2 regions of the Streptococcus sp. W151 genome follow, and region 2 is predicted to be linked to the other one. Evidence: predicted binding sites of a transcription regulator. Region 2 holds the regulator's gene; the other holds the start of a gene.
The links. Region 2 encodes Rex, which represses fermentation and respiration genes when NADH is low (regulators of the CRP and FNR family bind a similar motif). Its sites were predicted from a motif close to TTGTGAANTANTTCACAA; they were not measured.
Positions count from the first base shown of each region.

Region 1: the regulator Rex is predicted to act here: its motif matches at 7,674-7,691, upstream of ACVC7Q_RS08655 (2,3-butanediol dehydrogenase).

Region 1 is NZ_JBRKNT010000006.1:43,684-55,678, forward strand. Features, by position in the region: gene ACVC7Q_RS08615 (cysteine hydrolase family protein) at 1-197, shown strand, start outside; gene ACVC7Q_RS08620 (glycosyltransferase family 8 protein) at 311-979, shown strand; gene ACVC7Q_RS08625 (accessory Sec system glycosyltransferase GtfB) at 1,032-2,315, shown strand; gene ACVC7Q_RS08630 (glycosyltransferase) at 2,312-3,805, shown strand; gene gatC (Asp-tRNA(Asn)/Glu-tRNA(Gln) amidotransferase subunit GatC) at 3,925-4,227, shown strand; gene gatA (Asp-tRNA(Asn)/Glu-tRNA(Gln) amidotransferase subunit GatA) at 4,227-5,693, shown strand; gene gatB (Asp-tRNA(Asn)/Glu-tRNA(Gln) amidotransferase subunit GatB) at 5,693-7,135, shown strand; gene ACVC7Q_RS08650 (hypothetical protein) at 7,235-7,618, shown strand; gene ACVC7Q_RS08655 (2,3-butanediol dehydrogenase) at 7,755-8,798, shown strand; gene ACVC7Q_RS08660 (DMT family transporter) at 8,893-9,804, shown strand; gene ACVC7Q_RS08665 (DUF4352 domain-containing protein) at 9,948-11,036, shown strand; gene ACVC7Q_RS08670 (amidohydrolase) at 11,180-11,995, shown strand, end outside.
Region 2 is NZ_JBRKNT010000001.1:520,405-532,399, forward strand. Features, by position in the region: gene ACVC7Q_RS02430 (GTP pyrophosphokinase) at 1-333, opposite strand, end outside; gene ACVC7Q_RS02435 (CYTH domain-containing protein) at 429-986, shown strand; gene ACVC7Q_RS02440 (ribose-phosphate diphosphokinase) at 1,059-2,015, shown strand; gene ACVC7Q_RS02445 (cysteine desulfurase family protein) at 2,025-3,137, shown strand; gene ACVC7Q_RS02450 (DUF1831 domain-containing protein) at 3,147-3,494, shown strand; gene ACVC7Q_RS02455 (DUF4649 family protein) at 3,496-3,711, shown strand; gene ACVC7Q_RS02460 (redox-sensing transcriptional repressor Rex) at 3,842-4,489, shown strand; gene radC (RadC family protein) at 4,542-5,225, opposite strand; gene ACVC7Q_RS02470 (porphobilinogen deaminase) at 5,280-5,558, opposite strand; gene ACVC7Q_RS02475 (class A sortase) at 5,741-6,484, opposite strand; gene gyrA (DNA gyrase subunit A) at 6,498-8,954, opposite strand; gene ACVC7Q_RS02485 (L-lactate dehydrogenase) at 9,155-10,141, shown strand; tRNA gene ACVC7Q_RS02490 (tRNA-Arg) at 10,232-10,303, opposite strand; gene rpsA (30S ribosomal protein S1) at 10,534-11,733, opposite strand; tRNA gene ACVC7Q_RS02500 (tRNA-Gln) at 11,902-11,973, opposite strand; tRNA gene ACVC7Q_RS02505 (tRNA-Tyr) at 11,983-11,995, opposite strand, start outside.

The DNA.
Region 1 (11,995 bases), on a different contig from region 2:
TGACGGGTGTCTTGACCGATATCTGTGTCCTCCATACAGCGGTCGATGCCTACAATTTGGGCTATCAGATTGAAGTGGTGGAGCCTGCAGTGGCGTCGCTCACTCCTGAAAATCACCAGTTTGCTTTGAATCACTTCAAGCATGTCTTAGGGGCAAGTTTGGTAGACGATACACTAGCAGTATTAGACCAAAAATAAGAAACCGATGTAAAAGAGATCATAGACACTTGTCTAGGTCTCTTTTTTGGGGCTTAGAAATTGTTTTCCTCACTTGAAAATGGTACTCTAATGAAAGAAAAAATGGGGAAGTTATGAGTAAAAAAGCTGTCGTGTTTTCAGCCAATCTGTCTTATATGGAAAAGTTGGAAACCGCTATGAAGTCACTGTGTGCCCATCAGGACCAGTTGAAAATTTATATTTTAAATGAAGATCTACCAACTGAGTGGTTTACTATCATGAATCAGCGCTTGCGCCAGTTGGATTCAGAAGTGCTCAATTGTCGGATGTCTCCCGAGCAATTCCAGTCCTTTTCGCTTCCAAGTGACCATATTCACTATGCAACCTATTTCTGTTACGCTATTTCAGAGATTGTGGAAGAAGAGCGAATCCTCTATCTGGATTGTGGTATGATCTTTACACAGGATTTATCGCCTTTATTTGAGGTCGATCTAAAAGGTTATGGACTGGGTGCAGTGGCAGATAAGCCGACGACGACAGATGGTTTTAATGCTGGAGTTTTGGTGATTGATAAGGCATGGTGGCAAGACCACCAAGTGACAGAGGCTCTTTTTTACCTCACTCGCGAGTACCATCAGCATGTCTACGGAGATCAAGGAATTTTGAATCTGTATTTCAAAGATGCATGGTATCCATTACCTTGGACCTATAATCTACAAGTAGGGTCTGATAAGGATCAATATCTCTATGGTGATTTGGACTGGTATGAGGCCTTCCAAGGGATCCCAGCAGTCGTTCACTAGACCTCTCATAATAAACCATGGACTAAGAACTTATTGATGAGAAAGGATCAGCATGTTCATTATTGCATCAGAGCAGACCAGAGAGCTGGATCGTTTGCGAAAATTGTTGGACAAACTTGGCCAGCCCTACCGTGTGTTTGTGACCAATCTGGAAACAGATATAGCTGAACAGACAGAGAGTCTGGCGACCTTTTTTACCCAAAAAGACCCGGCATCAAAAGTTGGGAACCCTTTATTTTTCAATGATTTAGAGGTTCCAGAATTATGGGAATGTTGGACGCTTGGGATCACAACCTATCTTTTTGATGGAGAGGAGCGTCGTGCCAATGTGGTTTTGCGAGAGGATATCTTGTCACGAACGGTTGAAAGAGTGGAGTGGTTTGGTCAGGGAGAGGAGATCGTATCCATTGATGTTTACAACCGCTATGGCTGGAGAAGCAAGCAAAGTCTCCTTACTGATGCTGGTCAACCTTATTTAGACATTTATTTGAACCGTCAGCAAGAAGAAGTCCTGCTTCATTATATTTCGCAAGGGACCTTTTTGCATCAACCCCCTAAAGGACGGGATCATCTGTATGCCAATAAAGAAGAGCTTCAAAAAGCTGTTCTGAAACAAGTCTTGCCGGAAGATGAAGCCATCCTTTTGATGGATCAGAGCTTGCTAGCTTTTGTGAAAGAGATACCAAAGGAGCGACTAGCCTACTGTGCTCGTGAAGCTCATGATCTAGATGAGATCAAAGAGCATGTTGGCCAGATTTTGTTGGTAGAAGATGGCATTTTGAGTGAGAAAAAAGACGGAATCACGGCTCTGTCGGGGCTAGTAGATGTGGACCAGGAGAAGTTTAAGCCAGAAGCCCTGGTCATGACAGCTTCTCAAGAGGTTGAAGGCTTATCTAGCCTGGTCCATCAATTCCCACAAGTGACCTTTCATATTGCAGCCTTAACGGCCATGGGTCTGAAATTAACAGATTTAGCGGCTCGACCAAATGTACGCCTCTATCCAGGGATTTCGCTGGGGAATTATGAGAGTTTATTAGCTAGATGTTCTATTTGTCTGGATTGCAACCAAGGTGAAGAAGTGATGAACAGTAGTATACGTGCTCTTGAAAATGGGCTAGTCTTGTTTGGTTTAAAGAGCACGGTGCACCAGGAAGCCTATAAAGAATTGAGCACGATTACCGATACAGTCGAAGAAATGAAACAGCAACTAGAAATATTGCTCCAGCATCCAGAGGCCTTCAAAGAAATGTTAAGAGAGCAAGTGCGGATCTTGGAACTGCCAGAAAAAGATGCTCTGAAAGAGATCTTTAAGCGATTAGAGGGAGGAACAGCATGACCATTTATACCTTTAATCTATTAGTGGGATTTGAACCCAATGGGGTCGATGTTGCACAAGCCTCTCGGGCAAAAATGCTCCGGAGTCTAGGAGTGGCAGCTAGGTTCATCTTTACCACTTGGCCCACTCCAGAAAAATTGGCCTATTACCTCTCTTTGGGGCATAGGGATGAGGAGTTGCTTTTTGCTCATTTAGGCTTTACAGATCAACAGACTACAGTCCCTCAAAAGACGGTGGGGGCCTTGCAAATGGAGTTTCAACTGACTCGTCTAGATGTGGTTGAAAAAACAGAAGAAGCTATTCGCTATCAATTTGCGGATAGAAACGCACTGACCTTTCATCTGGACCCCTATCATCCAGACTGTGTCCGCTATGTGGATTATCTTTTATCTGGAAATATGATCAAGCGAGAGTATTATGGAGCTTGTAAACTTGCTACAGAGTATTTTCAGTATGGTAGTGTTCTCAGACGGACCTATCACAATCAAGATGGAAGTATCGCCTTTGAAGAATTGAAGTTAGGTGGAAGCTGGCTCTATAAACTGGGGCCTGAGATTTTGACCAACCATACAGAAGTGATGAGGCGTTTTCTGTCGAAACTTTCGCTCAAAGAAGGGGATCTGATTCTGCTTGACCGGGCTTCGCGCATGGATTTTGCCCGCCCTTTGTTGGAGAAAGATAATCCTTCCAAGCTCGCCATGGTGTTTCATTCGGAGCATGAATTTGAAAATGGCCATCTCAACTATGAGTACTATTATGTGTTCAAGTATGCCAAACGCTTCGATTACTTCATCACGGCGACGGAACTTCAAAAAGAAGTCTTGGAGCAGACACTTGCCAAACAAGGATGCCAAGGAATTCCGATCTATAGTATTCCAGTAGGGCATCTAGAAGAATTGACGGAATCACAAGGAGATAGGCCTCCCTTTAGTGTGATTACAGCTTCCCGTTTGGATCCAAGAAAACGCATCGATTTGGCCATTCGAGTAGTGGCTCAAGCACAGAAACGACTCCCAGCCCTTCAGCTTGATATTTATGGGAAAGGTGGAGAAGCGGACAACTTGCGACACCTGATTCAGGAGCTTGAAGCGCAAGACTCTATTCATCTACGTGGTCATGCGGATCTTAAGCAGATTTATCCCTGCTACCAAGCCTACCTTACCACTTCTCAGTGGGAGACCTTTGGATTGACCTTGCTGGAGGCGGCTGGAGCAGGGTTAGCCTTGCTCGGCTTTGATGCTCGTTATGGCAATCCAACTTTTATAAAAGAGGGTGAAAATGGCTTTTTGGTACCTTATAGCGAGACAGTGCCCGAAGAACAATTGTTCAAAGAGTTGGCAGACAAGCTGGTCCAGCTCTTTGAAAGTGACCTTGCACCATTTCATCAGGCTTCTTATGACTTGGCTTCTTGCTACCTCGCATCTCATGTCCAGGAACTCTGGAAAGAAACTCTAATAGAGATGGGACAATTAGGCGAAAAAGCAATATAAAATGAAGAATCTGTAGCGACAAAAAAGTCCTACAGATTTTTTCTAAGGCAAGCAAATTGAGCTAAATTATGGTAAAATAGAGGGTATTGAAAAATCATCAATTCACGAAAGGAAGCAAGATGAAAATTACGCAAGAAGAGGTAACCCACGTTGCCAATCTTTCAAAATTGAAATTCTCTCCAGAAGAGACAGCTGAGTTTGCGACAACCTTATCGAAGATTGTGGATATGGTGGAATTGTTGGAAGAGGTGGACACAACCGGTGTGGCTCCAACAACGACCATGGCGGATCGCAAGACTGTATTGCGTCCGGATATTGCTGAAAAAGGCACTGACCGCGACCGTTTGTTTAAAAATGTACCTGAAAAAGACAATTACTACATCAAGGTACCAGCTATCCTAGAAGATGGAGGAGATGCCTAATGTCATTCAACCATAAAACCATTGAAGAGTTGCACGACCTCCTTGTCTCTAAGGAAATTTCAGCAACAGAATTGACTCAAGCGACACTTGACGATATCAAGGCGCGTGAAGAAGCAGTCAATGCCTTTGTGACGGTGGCTGAAGAAGTGGCCCTTGCACAAGCCAAGGCCATTGATGAAAAAGGAATCGATGCAGATAATCTTCTATCAGGGATTCCATTGGCAGTGAAAGATAACATCTCTACTGACGGCATCTTGACGACTGCAGCATCAAAAATGCTCTATAACTATGAGCCTATCTTTGATGCGACAGCGGTTGCTAACGCCAAAGCTAAAGGTATGATTGTTGTCGGAAAAACCAACATGGACGAGTTTGCCATGGGTGGATCTGGTGAGACTTCTTACTATGGACCAACCAAGAATGCTTGGGACCACAGCAAGGTGCCTGGTGGATCTTCAAGTGGTTCGGCAGCTTCTGTCGCTTCAGGACAAGTCCGTTTGTCTCTTGGTTCAGATACAGGTGGTTCTATCCGCCAGCCTGCTGCCTTCAATGGGATTGTTGGACTCAAGCCAACCTATGGAACAGTTTCTCGTTTCGGTCTCATTGCCTTTGGTAGCTCACTCGACCAAATTGGACCGTTTGCTCCAACCGTTAAGGAAAATGCGCAATTGCTTAATGTGATTGCCAGTGCAGATGACAAGGATTCGACTTCTGCACCTGTTCGTGTAGCAGACTTTACTTCTAAGATTGGTCAAGACATCAAGGGTATGAAGATTGCCCTTCCGAAAGAATACCTTGGGGAAGGAATTGACCCAGAAGTCAAAGAAACGATCCTTAATGCGGCTAACCACTTTGAAAAATTGGGAGCAACTGTCGAAGAAGTCAGTCTGCCTCATTCTAAATATGGGGTTGCTGTCTACTACATCATCGCTTCCTCTGAAGCCTCTTCAAACTTGCAACGTTTTGATGGGATTCGTTATGGTTTCCGTGCGGAAGATGCCAAGAATTTGGATGATATCTACGTGAACTCTCGTAGCCAAGGTTTTGGTGATGAAGTCAAACGTCGAATCATGCTGGGAACCTTCAGTTTGTCATCTGGTTACTACGATGCTTACTACAAGAAAGCTGGTCAAGTCCGGACACTTATTATCCAAGACTTCGAAAAAGTCTTTGCGGATTACGATCTCATCCTTGGTCCTACAGCTCCAAGCGTGGCCTTTGATTTGGATTCGCTTAACCATGATCCGGTTGCCATGTACTTGGCGGACTTGTTGACCATTCCAGTTAACTTAGCAGGTCTTCCAGGGATTTCGATTCCTGCAGGTTTTGCGCAAGGACTTCCAGTTGGTTTGCAGTTGATTGGTCCTAAGTATTCGGAAGAAACCATCTACCAAGCCGCAGCAGCCTTTGAAGCAACAACGGATTACCATAAGCAACAACCCCTTATTTTCGGAGGTGACAATTAATGAACTTTGAAACAGTCATCGGACTTGAAGTCCACGTTGAATTGAATACAAACTCAAAAATTTTCTCACCAACCTCTGCCCACTTTGGGAACGAGCAAAATGCCAATACTAATGTGATTGACTGGTCTTTCCCAGGGGTGCTTCCTGTCTTGAACAAGGGTGTTGTGGACGCTGGTATCAAGGCTGCTTTGGCGTTGAATATGGACATCCATCAGCACATGCACTTTGACCGTAAGAACTATTTTTACCCTGATAATCCAAAGGCCTACCAGATTTCGCAATTTGACGAACCAATCGGTTACAACGGTTGGATTGAAGTGCAATTGGAAGATGGCTCAACTAAGAAAATCGGGATTGAACGGGCCCACTTGGAAGAAGATGCTGGTAAGAACACCCACGGAACAGACGGTTTCTCTTATGTAGACCTCAACCGTCAAGGGGTCCCATTGATCGAGATTGTATCTGAAGCAGATATGCGTTCTCCGGAAGAAGCCTATGCTTATTTGACAGCTTTGAAAGAAGTCATCCAATACACTGGCATTTCTGACGTCAAGATGGAAGAAGGATCAATGCGGGTGGATGCCAACATTTCCCTTCGCCCATACGGCCAAGAGGAATTTGGTACCAAGACGGAGTTGAAAAACTTGAACTCTTTCTCAAACGTCCGTAAAGGTCTTGAATACGAAGTGGAGCGTCAAACAAAAATTTTGCGTTCAGGTGGGATTATTCGTCAAGAAACACGCCGTTATGATGAGGCCAACAAGAGCACGATTCTTATGCGGGTAAAAGAAGGGGCAGCGGATTACCGTTACTTCCCAGAACCAGACCTTCCCTTGTTTGAAATCTCAGATGAGTGGATCGAGGAAATGCGTACGGAGTTGCCAGAGTTTCCAAAAGATCGCCGTGCTCGCTACGTGGCAGAGCTTGGCTTGTCTGACTATGATGCCAACCAATTGACAGCGACGAAAGTCACGTCTGACTTCTTTGAAGCAGCCGTAGCCCTTGGCGGAGATGCTAAACAAGTCTCTAACTGGCTCCAAGGGGAAGTGGCACAATTCTTGAATGCAGAAGGCAAGACCCTTGAAGATATCCAATTGACACCAGAAAACTTGGTGGAAATGATTGCCATCATCGAAGATGGAACCATTTCTTCTAAGATTGCCAAGAAAGTCTTCGTTCACTTGGCAAAAAACGGTGGCGGTGCGCGTGAATACGTCGAAAAAGCCGGATTGGTACAGATTTCAGATCCAGAAGTCTTGATTCCAATCATCCACCAAGTCTTTGCAGACAATGAAGCAGCCGTAGCCGACTTCAAGTCAGGTAAACGGAATGCTGACAAGGCCTTCACAGGCTTCCTTATGAAAGCAACCAAAGGCCAAGCCAACCCACAAGTAGCCCTCAAGTTACTTGCTCAAGAATTGGCGAAGTTGAAAGAAGAGTAATAGAGAAAAAACCAGCTGAGAGGTTGGTTTTTACTATCTATAAAATTGTGTTAGAATAGGAAAGACGATTACATGTCAACAGGTATTAGGAGGAATTACATGAATAAATTTTTAAGAGTTTTATTTATCCTAGTCATTATCGCTATGTCTGGAGCGATTATCTTCCAACTATTCTTTCCATCCTATATGGGAAGTCATTCGGGATACGGTATTTCTGTCGGTTGGCAGCGGGAGATTGGGATTTGGAATGTGGCAGTTCTTGTGATTCTCATTGCTGTCAATCTGAAATATGATTGGTTTTATCTTCGTACGGTTTTATTGGCCTTGATTATCGGTGGGCTTGGGATTGGGACCAATCATCTCTTCAATTATTTTCACTATCATCTGCCAGTCAATGGGATTGGTGCGCTTGAAAATTATCTCCTTGTCCTTGGTTGGATTGTGGGCTGGAGAATAGAGAATTCACGAATCAAGAAGAAGTAAGAAGGAGCAGTCGAAGGGCGGCTCTTTTTTATCTTCAGTTTCTTCTTGACAAAGTTTGTGAAAAGGCTTACAATAGATTTGTTGAGTTTCCTGAAAAGGAAAATGCAAATCATGGAAATATAAAGGAGATCATCATATGGCTACTATGAAAGCAGCTCGCTGGCATGCAGCAAAAGACGTTCGTATCGAAGAAGTGGAAGTACCTGAAGTACAACCACATCAAGTAAAAGTGGCAGTTAAGTTCACAGGGATCTGTGGGACGGACTTGCATGAATATTTGGATGGACCGATCTTCATCCCAACTGAAGAACATGTGTATTCTGGTCAAAAAGCACCGGTTACTTTGGGACATGAATTCTCTGGTGAAATTGTAGAAGTCGGAAGTGATGTGACTCGTGTCAAAGTTGGGGATCGTGTCACTATCGAACCAATTCTTGCAGAGCACAATTTGATTGGTGATTATAACCTTGATCCAAACTTGAACTTTGTCGGCCTTGCTGCAGATGGTGGTTTTGCCAAATATTGTGTCCTTGACGGTGATCTTGTCCATGTGATTCCAGATAGCTTGAGCTATGAACAAGCTGCGCTTACAGAACCTGCAGCTGTGGCTGTTTATGCCGTTCGTCAATCTGCATTGAAAACTGGGGATACAGCCGTTATCTTTGGCTTGGGTCCAATCGGTCTTTTGATTGTTGAAGCCCTTCGTGCAGCAGGAGCATCAAAAATCTATGCGGTTGAATTATCTCCTGAACGCCAAGCGAAAGCGGAAGAATTGGGAGCAATCGTTGTTCGCCCAGAAGAAGGAGAAACAATCGTCGAAGCCATCCATCGTTTAACAGGTGGTGGAGCAGATGTTTCTTATGAAGTTACTGGAGTTCCAGTTGTTTTAGGTCAAGCCCTTGCAGCGGTTCATAAAGCTGGGGAATGTATGGTCGTATCTATCTGGGAACGTGAAGCTAGCATCAATCCAAATGAATTCGCTATCCAAGAAAAATCTCTCAAAGGAATTATTGCCTACCGTCATATCTTCCCTAAAGTGTTGGAATTGATGGAACAAGGCTACTTCTCTGCTGAAAAATTGGTTACCAAGAAAATTAAATTGGAAAATATCGTTGAAGAAGGATTTGTTGAATTAACACAAGATAAATCTCAAATCAAGATCTTGGTTCAACCTGAATAAGCGAATAAATTTATATGAAATATATGAGGCTGAAACGTTTCGTTTCGGCCTTTTATGATACAATAAAAGTAAGGAACAGATTTGGGAGGGGACTATGTCAAAGACGATGAAAGGAACACTCATGACCTTGATTGCTGGGATCGCTTGGGGACTATCAGGAGTTAGCGGGCAATATTTAATGGTTCATGGATTTTCGGCTATTGAGTTAACAAATCTCCGTTTGCTTTTTTCTGGAATTGTCCTTATTCTTCTTTCCTACGTTGCAGATAAGGAGAAGTTTTTGGCCTTTGTCAAAGATAAATCTTCCTACCTCCCCCTCCTTGTTTTTGCCTTTTTAGGATTGTTATTGACTCAGCTGACCTATTTAGAGGCGATTGCTGAAACCAATGCTGGGACTGCTACGGTGTTACAGTATCTCTGTCCGGTTGGAATTTTAGCCTATACCTGTGTCAAGGATAGGGTAGCCCCTACACTGGCAGAAGTGGTTTCGATGCTTCTAGCGATTGGTGGCACATTTTTAATAGCAACACACGGTCAAGTTAACCATCTGGCTATCAATCCGAAAGGTTTGGTTTGGGGAGTGGTGTCAGCCTTTGCCTATTCCCTCTATATCATTCTACCTCTGAACTTGATTCAAAAATGGGGAAGCATGCTGGTGATTGGAGTTGGGATGACTATTCCAGGAATCCTAATGCTCCCTTTTAGTGGTCTTCTCTCTTCTTCTGGAAACTACAGACTCGATACCTGGATGGCCCTTTTTGGCTTGGTGGTGATTGGGACGATTTTTGCCTATACAGCCTTTCTGAAAGGAACCTCTTTGGTAGGAGCCGTTAAAGGAAGCTTGCTGGCGTCCTTTGAGCCTGTTTCGGCAGTTTTCTTTGCCTTTGTCATTATGAAGGAGCATTTTTTTATGGTTGATGTGATTGGGATGGTCATGATCCTCCTTGCAGTTCTCTTGATTTCCCTCAAGGATTTCATGATTCAAAAAGAAAAAGGCATCTTGTAAAATCAAGACCTATCATATTTTAGTTAAAAGGTTGAGACGAAGGTCTTGGCCTTTTTATGATAGGGAAGAGTTATCACTATATAGCGTATACATAGATAGAAAAAGATGTTAAAATAGAACAAAACTTTTTTAAGGAGATAAGGATGAAAAAGATTTTTAAATGGACCCTATTTGCTGTGGCGACATTGAGTCTAGTAGCTTGTGGCACCACTGCTCAAAAGACAAATTCGCAGCAATCAAAGACGGAAAAAGCGGCGAAAAATTCAGCATCTGACGGTCAAGTAGAGCTGAGCCTAAAAGGAGGGCAATACATCAAACCGCCTGTCCTCAATGACTCAGAAGACGGCACTTATTTGGCCCTTCAATTAGAATTTAAGAATGTTGCTAAAGAATCTATTAACGTGTCAGATTCAGATATCACCATTTACGATGCGGAGAACAACAAGGTCAAATTGCAGTCAGGAATTTATGACCAAACGGAAGCCTTCCAATTGCTCAAGAGTGATCAGTTGGCCCAGGATAAAAAATTAACCGGCTATATTGTCTTCCCAGTCGAAAAAGGCAAAAAATACGAAGTGCAGTATGAACGAAAAACCTATAGCTCTGATAAAAAAGCGAAGCCTCTAAAATTTGTGGTGGATTCTTCTCAGTATGAGGACAAGGTGGAAGCTTCTACCCTTCTAGCTGATGAATACATCAATCAAGTTTACTTCAGTGGTCAACGAAAGGTCAAAAAGGATGATGATTTTGTTTTGGGAACTGATTTGAAAAAGGAAGCCAGTGATTTCCGTGCGAAATTTGCAGCTGATTTTACTCGTAAACTACACGATTACCAATTCCCAGAAGAAGAAGTGACCCAGTTTATCGATGCTTATGAAAAGGAAAATGCAAAGCGCGCTAAATTAACCTATAAGGTTAAACAATATCTCCCGGACAAGGTGGTCATTAGTCTAAATCCTGAGACTGTCAGCATGGAAAAGACGATTTTAAACCACATGCAGACCTTCTATCAAGAACATCGTAAAGATTATTCGAGTATCATTGAGGCCAATCAGGCTCAAAACAAAGCCTATAGAGAGGAAATGATGGCTTCTCTAGCAGATCGTCCCTTGACGACGCCGGATCGGTACGACTACCAGTTGACCTTTGTTAAGAAAGATGGCAAATGGGAAGTAGAAAAAGCCTACAATAGTGAAAGCTTTATGGAAAAATTTGAAGGAAATCTTTCTTAAGATTAAAAGAGATACTCCTAGGATATGGATCTAGGAGTTTTTTGATATAGTTTTAAGCTATACCAAAACCCAAGAAACAGAAATTGGACGACTACTCTTATTAGTGATAGAATAGTTTTAAGTTTGAAAGGAGATGACGATTTGTGTCTTTTTCTTATGAAGAGTTAGCAGAGATTCGCCACTATATCCACCAACACCCTGAATTGTCTGGTCAAGAATACCAGACAACCGCCTTTCTAAGGGAACGTATGGAAGAGTTGGGGATTCGTATTTTAGATAGTGGGTTAAAAACTGGTCTGATTGCAGAAATTGGGTCCGGCCAACCAGTGGTGGCGCTACGTGCAGATATCGACGCCCTTCCGATTTTGGAACAAACGAATCTTCCCTACCAAAGTCAAAATCCGGGTGTCATGCATGCTTGTGGTCACGATTTTCATCAAACCAGTCTTCTAGGAGCAGCAGCTCTTCTCAAGGAAAAAGAAGACCAGCTAGAAGGAACAATACGCTTGATCTTTCAACCGGCTGAAGAAATATCAGAAGGTGCTTCTGACGTTTTAGCAACAGGACTGTTGGAGGATGTTCAAGGAATTATTGGTTTTCATAATATGCCTCAGCTAAAAGCAGGTCAACTTGCTTTGAATGCTGGAGCTATGATGGCAGGGGTAGAGAAATTTAAGGTCACTGTAACAGGGGTTAGTAGCCATGCTGCGAGACCAGACTTGGGAGTTGATACGGTAACAGCCGTTACAACCATGGTTCAGAATGTACAATTATTAATTTCACGGACCGTTTCTCCTTTTGAAACAGCTGTTTTATCGATTACGCATCTAGATGTGGGTTCAACCTGGAATGTACTCCCAAAATCAGGCTATTTTGAAGGAACGATTCGCTCCTTTAATCCGAGTGTGCAAAGAGAGTTGAAGGAACATTTCATTTCGATCATTCGTCATATAGCAAAA
Region 2 (11,995 bases):
CTTGTGGCGAATGTAATCTCGCTCTTGGACCACGCGCATATCCTGCCGTTGTCTCAGAACCTCTAAGATCTCTTCGACGTCGTCTACGAACTGGACCATGATGCGAAGACCAGCAATATCTTGCATATCCTGTGCCAGATTTTCTTCAGAAATATTTCTTCGGATCATCTTTTCTCGGATGCTCTCAATCGGCTTAACACGACCTGTCACAAACTCGATTGGAGAATGCTTTTGTTGCTTACGATATTGCTTTCGAATCCCACGCAGTTTGATTTTTAATTCGCCAACTGCTTGGATATAAGGATCTAAGAAGTTTTCCCAATCAATTGTCATCCTACCACCTTGTAATCTGAACCATTTTTGTATACAATAAACACATCTCTTATTATATCATGAATCGCTTTCGAAAAAAAGCAAAGGACCATAAAATGAACCATTTAGAAATTGAATACAAAACCTTGCTAGACAAGGAGGAATACCAATCCCTCCTTTCACTTTTTGCTGATACAGAATTGGTTGTCCAAACCAATCACTATATCGATACACCCGACCAGCTCATCCGCAAGGAAAAAATGGCCTTACGGGTGCGCACTTTCACAGATCAAGCGGAATTGACTCTCAAAGTTCCTGAAACAGTTGGCCATTTCGAGTACAATCAAGCACTCAGCCCAGAAGAAACCAAGGAGATTCTTCAACACCAAGAGTTTCCTGATGGAGAAATCAAAAACCTCTTGGAGTCAAAAGGAATCCCCGTTGAACAACTTGCTGTCTGGGGAAGCCTGACAACAGAACGATTCGAAAAAGAAACAGCTGCAGGCTTGGTGGCACTCGACCACAGTCTCTATCTAGACACTGAAGATTATGAGTTGGAAATTGAGGTGGAAACTGCTGAACAGGAAGAAAATTTTCATCAGTTCATTTCAGACCATGGAATCGTCTACAAAGCAGCAAAAAATAAAATCGCTAGATTAGCGCAAAGATTGTAAAATAGCTGAAATTATCGCAAATTTTTGCTAAAATAGTGCTAAGATCAAAAATCTAAATGAGGTTGGAATCACATGTCGGATAAAAAAAATATGAAGCTCTTCTCTCTCAATTCAAACCCAGAGATTGCGCAAAAAATCGCGGATCATGCTGGGGTTCCACTTGGGAAAATTTCATCCCGTCAGTTTTCAGATGGTGAAATCCAAGTCAACATTGAGGAAAGTGTTCGTGGATATGATATTTATATCATTCAATCAACCAGTTTTCCTGTTAATAATCACTTGATGGAATTGTTAATCATGGTGGATGCTTGCCAACGGGCTAGCGCAAACACCGTCAATGTGGTCATGCCTTATTTTGGCTATGCTCGCCAAGACCGAACTGCTGCTCCTCGCGAACCAATCACAGCTAAGCTCGTCGCAAACATGTTGGTCAAAGCTGGGGTGAATCGCGTCGTCACACTCGATCTCCATGCTGTTCAGGTCCAAGGTTTCTTTGATATTGCCGTGGATAACCTCTTTACCATTCCACTTTTTGCAGAGCACTACATCAACAAAGGCCTGACAGGTCCAGATGTCGTTGTCGTCAGCCCTAAAAACTCAGGAGTTAAACGAGCTCGTAGTTTAGCAGAATATCTTGATGCACCGATTGCGATCATCGATTACGAGCAAGATGATGCGAACCGTGATTATGGCTATATTATTGGAGATGTCAAAGGCAAGAAAGCAATCTTGATCGACGATATCCTCAATACTGGGAAGACATTCTCAGAAGCTGCTAAAATCGTCGAACGTGATGGTGCTACTGAAATTTATGCTGTATCAAGCCACGGTTTATTTGTTAAAGGTGCTGTTGAATTATTAGATCAAGCTCCGATCAAAGAAATCTTAGTAACCGATTCTGTTGCTCCAAAAGGACCAACTCCTAAAAACATTAACTATCTGACAGCTAGCGAACTAATCGCTGAAGCTATTGTTCGCATTCAAGAAAGAAAACCTGTTAGTCCTTTATTTGCCTACCATAAGAAATAAGGTCTGAATGTGATATATTTTGATAATGCCGCAACAACTCCCCTTTTGCCTGAAGTCATCACTGCGATGACAGAAACCATGAAGACAACCTTTGGAAATCCATCCAGTCTTCATGCTCATGGACGAATGGCTAGTAAACTCCTCCGTGAATCTCGCGAGGAGATTGCTAGATCTCTCCATACCCTTCCAAATCGTATTTTCTTCACTTCAGGTGGATCAGAAAGTAATAATACTGTGATAAAAGGCTACTGCTTGAAACACCAGGCAGATGGCAAACACATCATTACTACCGCTTTGGAACACCATGCGGTTCTCGAACCCATTGAATACCTTGTAGAACATTTCGGATTTGAAGTCACAATCGTCCAACCAAGAGAAGGGCGTATTCAGGCTAGTGATATCAAGGCAGCTCTTAGACCGGATACCATTCTTGTCTCTACCATGTTTGCCAATAACGAGACTGGAGATCTTCTACCGATTAAAGAAATCGGAGTACTCTTAAAAAATCATCCCGCTGCCTTTCATGTTGATGCTGTCCAAGCAATTGGGAAAGTCCCGGTCTATCCCGAAGAGTTAGGGATTGATTTTCTCAGTGCTTCTGCCCACAAATTCCACGGCCCCAAAGGAGTCGGTTTCCTTTATGCAGCCGTCCCAGATTTTGATAATCTCATCCATGGTGGGGATCAGGAAAATAAGATGAGAGCCAGCACGGAAAATCTCATTTCAATTGTAGGGATGTCAACTGCGATACAGCAAGCCACACTTCATCAAGAAGAAAATTTCCACCACGTTCAAAAACTCGGTCAAGAACTAGTTAATGGTTTAGCAGCCTACGACTACTACGTAAATGCGAGTGACGATCATCTTCCATTTGTTTGGAATCTTGGCTTCCCAGGCGTCCAAAACGATGTCTTGCTGATGAGACTGGATTTAGCTGGTATTTCCGTATCCACTGGTTCTGCTTGTACCGCCGGTACTGTACAACCCAGCCATGTCCTTGAAGCGCTCTATGGAAAGGATAGCTCACGCTTGAAAGAATCCCTTCGAATTAGTTTTTCAGAACTCAATACCGTAGAGGAGGTTCGAGACTTCCTCGCAAAACTTAAAGAAATTTTATCATAGGAGAACAATATGGCTTTTGAAACAAGCGTTTCATTGAAAGACTGCAAATATACCTATAGTCTACACCCAAATGTTAAAAAATATACCTTACGTGACAATACATTTGCTGTTACAAAGGTTGGAAATTACGAGTTAAATCGTTTGCTCGAAGCTGTTCCAAATAGCGGTGAAGGCTTCTTGCTTAAAATTATCTTCAACAAAGACCTTACAGGTTTTAAAATCAATATCACAGACAAGTCTGGACTTCGTCTGGTTAATATCTTTAAAAATTCAGAGAATGACATTATCCAACAAAAATTTTATTTCCTAATGGATAGTCTTGTCGAAAGAGAAATTTTCAACAAAACAGAGGTCTAATATGGTAACCCTAACTTATATCGACGCTTACCAAGTAGAGCGAACGACTACTTATCCTGACCTTGCAGCCTGCATTCTAGCATTTTCAGGCTGTGTAACCCTGCCTGACTCTTACTCAATTGTTTCCATTGAATACAAGGGTGAAAAACTCCCCTATACAGGAAGGGTCGATGGGCTCTATGCTTTTTTGAAAAAGGTAGAGCAAGCTGAAAACTAAGCTGATGCTGATGGAACTCTCTCATCGCCATCAGCTTTTTCTTTAGACAAAAATATTTTTGAAAAACCGTTCTAGATAGTTGATTTTTTCACAATCTTCCTATACAATAAGAGGGAAAGGTTGTGATATTGTGAAACATGATAAAAATACTCCAATTCCACGCGCAACAGCAAAACGCTTATCGCTCTACTACCGCATTTTTAAACGCTTTAACTCTGAAAAAATAGAGCGCGCCAATTCCAAACAAATTGCGGATGCGATTGGGATTGACTCTGCTACTGTTCGCCGAGATTTTTCTTATTTTGGTGAATTAGGAAGACGTGGATTTGGTTATGATGTAAAAAAACTGATGAACTTCTTTGCAGATCTTTTAAATGACAATGCTATTACTAATGTCGCTATTGTTGGGATCGGAAATATGGGAAGTGCCCTCCTCAACTATCGCTTCCATGAACGCAATAAGATGAAAATTGTCATGGCGTTTGATCTAGACGATCACGAACTGATCAATACTAAAAGTAAAGACGGAATTCCTATTTACGGTATTTCATCTATTAAAGAGAAACTCAAACAAGAAGGCATTCAAACAGCCATTCTAACTGTTCCAAGTGTTAAGGCTCAAGAAGTTGCTAGCCTCTTGGTAGATGCTGGTGTCAAGGGAATTCTCAGTTTCTCGCCAGTACATCTGACAGTCCCTAAGGATGTCGTCGTCCAATATGTCGATCTTACTAGTGAATTGCAAACACTCCTTTATTTTATGCGTAAAAACGAAGAATAAAGACTTATACTTCAATAACAAAAAGGTTGGAACAAGAAGGTTCCAACCTTTTTTATACCAAATAATCCGTTTCTTCTCGATAACTATAGTAGTTTTCTTCGGATACAATCAAATGATCCAATAGGGTTAACCCCATTACTTCACAGGCCTCTAAGACACGATGAGTGACTTCATCATCATTTTTACTAGGGAACACGGCACCAGATGGATGATTGTGAGCCAAGATAATGGAGGTTGCCATGTGCTTCAGTGCATAATGCAGGATTTCACGCGGCTCCGCGATACTTCGATTCACTGTTCCAATAAATATCGTCTGTTGATGAATAATTTCATTTTGGGTATTCAAATAAAGGGCAACCAGGTGCTCCTGCTTTTTATGGCCAATTTCCTGTTGAATTTTATGGGCCAATTTCTGACTACTCATGATTTGTTCGGAACTCATTAGTTCATCTTTATGAATCCTTCGTCCAAACTCAATAACAGCCTGAAGTTCGATGGCCTTCACTCGCCCAATGCCAGAGATTTCCTGTAGCTCCTCTAGGGTTAATTGCCCTAACTCCTTTAAACTATTTACCGAGCTCAAAAGACCTTGTGCTATCTCATAAACGCTTTTTTGCTTGTTGCCTGTCCGTAAGAGAATGGATAACAATTCCTGATGACTCAGCTTATCTACCCCTTCAGAAACCAAGCGTTCCCTAGGAAGCAAAGATGGTTCAATAAATGATATGTCGTACATAATTTCCTCCTCACTTATTAATTCGTAATAAATTGAGAAAATAACGACCTTTCATTATTTACAGGCGATTTCTTGCTTCAAATCATCTAACACTAAGGCTTCATCTTTATTAAAGCGGATCTGATAACCTGTTTGAACTTGTTCAAGCTCCTTTAAAAACTGTTGAATTTCACAGCGGATCAAGTACTCCTGACTCTGAGGAATGGCTTCTAAGGTCTGGTAGACTTGCTCTACTTCGTAGATTCCTTTCGTAATTAATCCATTTCGTGGAAAATCATTTATTAAGAGATTATAGAAATGATGCAAGTGATGATAAATTCGCTCTTTCGTCACTATTCTACCTCCTTATCATACTCTTTCTCCTCTTATTATATACCGAATTTCCCTCAATATTATGACAAATTCCTTACATTATATTACCAATCGCTTACAATTTTACAAGAATCCTTTAGTTATTTCATGCCATACTATAAAGAAAAAAGCCCAGGCCTCTCTTGGCCTCGGGCTTTGGTTTTTTAGAGTTGCATTTGATTATAAGACTTGCTAAATGAATCCAGGATGTCCTTTGGAGCCTTGTCATAGTCAACAGAGGTTTCCAAGTTTCCTTTTACAATCGTCCGGTAAGTCGCTGCAGCATCCTCACAGGTCACCAAGGTGATTTCATTGACACCTTCACGATCTTGAATAACATCTACACGGTCTGGAGTCACTGTCTCAACAGACGAGATGACATAAGTATAGATTTTTTCTTTATCCGTGATGTAGATCTTCATACCAGCCTTAGCTTTCTCTAATGGTGAGAACAGCATGGCATTTGCTCCAGTTAGGCCAAATACGTGGTGACTAGCAAGAGAATAATTGCCTTGTCCCATGACTTGGTTTTCCTTCATAGTCCCTGCTCCATAGTAAAGGGCTACGTTTTCGAGTCCTTTAAAAATTGGAAGGTTCATGTTCAATTCAGGAATCGAAATTCCCCCAATTACAGGAAGTTTTTGAGCCTGCCATTGGGCATTGATCACGGCCTCCGTCGAGAGTGACTGGACATGTTGGAAATCAAAGCTCGTCTTCACTTCTTTGTTTTTATCAATAGTCTTTTTATCGACCTTGCTAACCTGGTATTGGTTGGTATGCCAAACCATGATCATATTGCGGATCGGAGCATTGAAAATTAAGAGAAGCGAGAGAATAATCAAAAGTGTTGCAACGATGTTGATAAGAGTATTACGTAAACTCTTTTTCTTTTTTCTTTTGCGTGACATGCTGTCCCCTTATCTATTCGTTTTCTTCCACTACTTCTTCATCTTTTTCATCAGCTTGTACAGTTGTGAAGGTCACAATTTTAGCATCCTGATCCAGTCTCATGACTTTCACACCCTGAGTCGAACGACCCGTTTGAGAAATATTAGCCACACCTGTCCGGATCATAACTCCGGTATCGGTAATGATCATCAGATCTTCATCCCCTTTAACGGTTAAAAGACCAGCTAACGGACCATTTTTCTCTGTAATATTGGCTGTTTTGATTCCTTTACCACCACGGCCCTTGGTTGGGTATTCGCCAGCCATTGTCCGCTTACCATAACCTTTTTCAGTAATGATCAATACTTCATCTTGATCGGTAACGACACTAGCTCCTACAACCTTGTCTCCTTCACGGAGATTCACACCACGTACACCTGTGGCAGAACGTCCCATATTCCGAACTACAGCCTCATTAAAGCGGACAGAATATCCATATTTGGTACCAATAATGACATCAGTATTGCCATCTGTAAGGAAGACATTGATCAATTCATCCTCATTACGTAGGTTCAGAGCTTTCAGACCGTTCTGACGGATGTTTGAAAATTCTGCTACATTGGTTCGCTTGACCAAACCTTGTCGCGTCGTAAAGAAGAGATAAGCCTCGTCACTGCGATCTTGCTCCACATTGATAATGGTTTGAATCGATTCACCTTCGTCCAATTTTAGGAGGTTGACAATTGGCAATCCTTTAGCTGTCCGGCCATATTCGGGAATCTCATAACCTTTCAAACGATAAACCCGCCCCTTATTCGTAAAGAAGAGCAAATGATCATGGGTGCTCGTAGATACGAGTTCGCGAACAAAGTCATCATCCTTCACACCGGTTCCTTGGACACCACGTCCACCACGTTTTTGTGCAGTAAATTCAGCTTGGTCCAAACGTTTGATGTATCCTTTATTAGAAAGGGTAATTAAGACATCTGTTTCTTCAATCAAGTCCTCATCTTCAAGAGAAAGAACTTCCCCTACCATCAACTCAGTTCGACGATCATCGCCAAACTTGCGTTTGACTTCTTCTAATTCTTCCTTGATGATAGTCGCCACACGCTCTGGTTTAGCCAAAACATCAGCCAAATCAGCAATCAAGGCAACCAAGTCGTCATATTCACTCTGGATCTTGTCTCGTTCCAAACCGGTCAAACGACGAAGACGCATGTCCAAAATGGCTTGACTTTGACGTTCAGAGAGCTTGAACTTCGACATCAACTCAGCTTGTGCTTCAGCGTCTGTCTGGCTATTGCGGATGATTCGGATTACTTCATCAATGTGATCCAAAGCAATAAGCAAGCCTTCTAAAATATGGGCACGAGCTTCAGCTTTTTCTTTATCAAAGATGGTCCGGCGAGTCACCACTTCTGTTTGGTGCTCGATATAAGCACCTAAAATTTGACGAAGAGAAAGGATCTTTGGAACACCATTTTGAATGGCCAACATATTGAAACCAAAGTTGGTCTGCATTTGCGTCATCTTGAAGAGATTGTTCAAAATAACATTGGCAGAGGCATCCCGACGTACTTCAATGACAAAACGAACCCCTTCACGGTTAGATTCATCTCGTACAGCAGTAATTCCTTCAATCCGTTTTTCTTGCACCAACCGCACGATATGTTCATGGACCTTAGTCTTATTTACCATATATGGAAATTCCGTTACGACAATTCGTTCACGGCCACTCTTTGTTTCCTCGATTTCCGTACGAGAGCGAAGGACAATTGAGCCTTTCCCTGTTTCATAAGCCTTATGAATACCTGATCTACCCATAACCAAGGCTCCAGTAGGAAAATCTGGACCAGGCAACACTTCCATGAGTTCACGGGTGGTCACTTCGGGATTGTCCATCATCAATTTGACGGCGTCAATCGTTTCACCGAGATTATGAGGTGGAATATTAGTGGCCATCCCTACGGCAATCCCAGTGGCTCCATTTACTAGAAGGTTAGGGAAGCGTGCTGGTAACACCAAGGGCTCTCGTTCACTGGCATCATAGTTATCTGCAAAATCAACTGTATTTTTATTGATATCTCGCAACATCTCAAGTGCGATCTTGCTCATCCGGGCTTCTGTGTACCGTTGTGCAGCAGCTCCATCTCCATCCATAGAACCAAAGTTTCCATGGCCGTCCACTAGCATATAGCGATAGCTCCACCATTGCGCCATCCGAACCATAGCTTCATAAATAGAGGAATCTCCGTGTGGGTGGTATTTACCCATAACATCCCCTGTAATACGGGCTGATTTCTTATGTGGTTTGTCAGGAGTGACACCCAATTCATTCATTCCATATAAAATACGACGGTGAACGGGTTTCAGGCCATCACGAACATCAGGGAGCGCACGAGCCACGATTACGCTCATGGCATAATCAATAAAACTCGTCTTCATTTCTGATGTTAAATTCACATCAATTAGATTATTATCCTGCATTCAAAAAATGCCTCTCTTTACTTAATTCACCATACTATTATAACACATTTTAGCCTTTTTTTCTTCTAATGAACACAATGGTAAAAACGTTTACATCAAGGATTCCCAATGTTTCAGATGACAAAGACTTGCAAAAGTGGTAGAATGAAGACGTATGAGAATCTATCTCAAAAAAAAATAAGAAGGAGACGTTTAGACTCATGACTTTGACTAAACAACACAAAAAAGTTATCCTTGTCGGTGACGGTGCTGTAGGTTCATCTTACGCATTTGCACTTGTTAACCAAGGAATTGCACAAGAGCTTGGAATTATTGAAATTCCTCAATTGCACGAAAAAGCTGTCGGAGATGCGCTTGACCTTAGCCACGCCCTTGCCTTTACTTCACCTAAGAAGATCTATGCGGCTGAGTACGCTGACTGTGCAGACGCTGATCTTGTCGTAATTACTGCAGGTGCTCCTCAAAAACCAGGTGAAACTCGTCTTGATCTTGTTGGTAAAAACCTTGCGATTAACAAATCAATCGTAACACAAGTTATTGAATCAGGATTTAACGGTATCTTCCTTGTTGCTGCTAACCCAGTTGACGTTTTGACATACTCTACATGGAAATTCTCAGGATTCCCTAAAGAACGCGTTATTGGTTCAGGTACTTCACTTGACTCAGCTCGTTTCCGTCAAGCTCTTGCTGAAAAATTGGATGTGGATGCTCGTTCTGTTCACGCCTACATCATGGGAGAACATGGTGACTCAGAATTTGCGGTTTGGTCACACGCTAACATCGCTGGTGTAAACCTTGAAGAATTCCTTAAAGATACTCAAAATGTTCAAGAAACTGAATTGATCGAATTGTTCGAAGGTGTTCGTGATGCTGCTTACACTATCATCAACAAAAAAGGAGCTACATACTACGGTATCGCAGTTGCCCTTGCTCGTATCACTAAAGCCATCCTTGATGATGAAAATGCGGTACTTCCACTTTCTGTATTCCAAGAAGGTCAATATGGTGTCAGCAACGTCTTTATCGGTCAACCAGCAGTTGTAGGTGCACACGGTATCGTACGTCCAGTAAACATTCCATTGAACGACGCTGAACTTCAAAAAATGCACGCTTCTGCAAAAGAATTGCAAGCAATCATTGATGAAGCATGGAAAAACCCTGAATTCCAAGAAGCATCTAAAAACTAATCAATCAGTGATGAGACTCTCTAATGATAGAGAGTCTTTTTTTTACGCTAGAAAAACAAAAAAGGTTGAGAAACTCAACCTCTTCTTCTTTCCACCCTGAGGGAATCGAACCCCCATCTCAAGAACCGGAATCTTACGTGATATCCATTACACTAAGGGTGGCAACTGTTATAGTATATCAAATTTTCAAGTATATGGCAAGTAAAAAAAGAGTGGGACAGAAATCGGTCATTCATTAGAATTCGATTTCGTCGTCCCACCTCCGCACAGTTGAGTAGGTCTGTAAAAGCTGATGAAATCAGGGTAGTAGAGCCCACTCAACCACTGCGTCTTGCTCGACAATCCAAAGAAAATTAAGAGGCTAGGACTTTTGTCCTAGCCTCTTAAAAATATTACAATTCGATATCGCCAAACAAGTCAGCCATTGAGAATCCAGTTTGAGTTTCTGGAAGATCAAAGTCACGTTTTTCTTGTTTTGGACGACGTGGGCGAGATTGACGTTTTTCTTGTTTTTCGCCTTCTTCTTGAGCTGGACGTTCTTCAAGAGCCTTGATAGAAAGTGATACACGTTCATCTGCAGCATTTACTTCAAGAACTTTAACAGTTACTTCTTGTCCAACTTTAAGAACATCTTTTGGATTTTCAACACGTTTGTGTGAAATTTGTGAGATGTGTACAAGTCCGTCGATACCTGGCAATACTTCAACGAATGCACCGAAGTCAGTCAAACGTTTAACAGTTCCTTCGATAACATCACCAGCAGCCAATTTTTGTTCTACGCCATCCCAAGGTCCAGGTGTTGTAGCTTTCAATGAAAGTGATACACGACCTTCTTCTTCGTTCAAGTCAAGAACTTTCACTTGGATTTCTTCACCAACAGTTACGACTGATTTAGGTGATACGTTGCGTTCGTGTGACAATTCTGTCAAGTGAACCAATCCATCAACACCACCAAGGTCGATGAAAGCACCGAAGCTTGTGATACGTGCAACTTTACCAGTTACGATATCACCAACGTTCAATTTACCAAATACTTCTGCGCGTGCTGCAGCTGATTCAGCTTCAACAACTTCACGACGAGAAAGGATGAAGCGGTTTTCTTTCGGATCTACTTCTTTGATTTTAGCATCAAATTCTTGACCTACGAAACGTTCAGTGTTACGTACAAAACGAGTATCAAGCATTGAAGCTGGAATAAATCCACGAAGTCCTTCAAATTCTACTGAAAGTCCGCCCTTAACAGCGCGAGTTCCTTTAACAGTAACAACTTCTTCTTCACGTCCGACCAATTTGTCCCATGCTTTGCGAGCTTCCAAACGTTTTTTAGATACAAGGTAAGTTACTGTATCAGTATCTTTCCCAACTACTTGACGAAGAACAAGCAATTCAAGTGTTTCACCTGGTTTTACCAAGTCGTTGATATCAGCATCACGATCGTTTGTCAATTCGCGAAGAGTCAAGACACCTTCGACACCAGTTCCAGAGATTGCAACGTTAGCTTGGTTCGCGTCAACTGTCAATACTTCAGCAGTAACAACGTCACCTGGTTCAACTTGGCTAACACTGTTTAGCAAATCTTCAAATTCATTCATCTAAAAAATCCTCCAACAATCAAGTTTTCTAAAACTTGACATACTTATAATTATTTTTCCTAAGCAAGCACTCGCAATGAGATCAACTACAATCTTTAACGACTCATCCTATAAAGAAATAAAATACCTGGATAGATATTTTATCACTTATCTGATATTACCTAAGAACTGGGGTAGCTGGATTCGAACCAACGCATGAGGGAGTCAAAGTCCCTTGCCTTACCGCTTGGCTATACCCCATGAATAAAATGGAGAGAGAGGG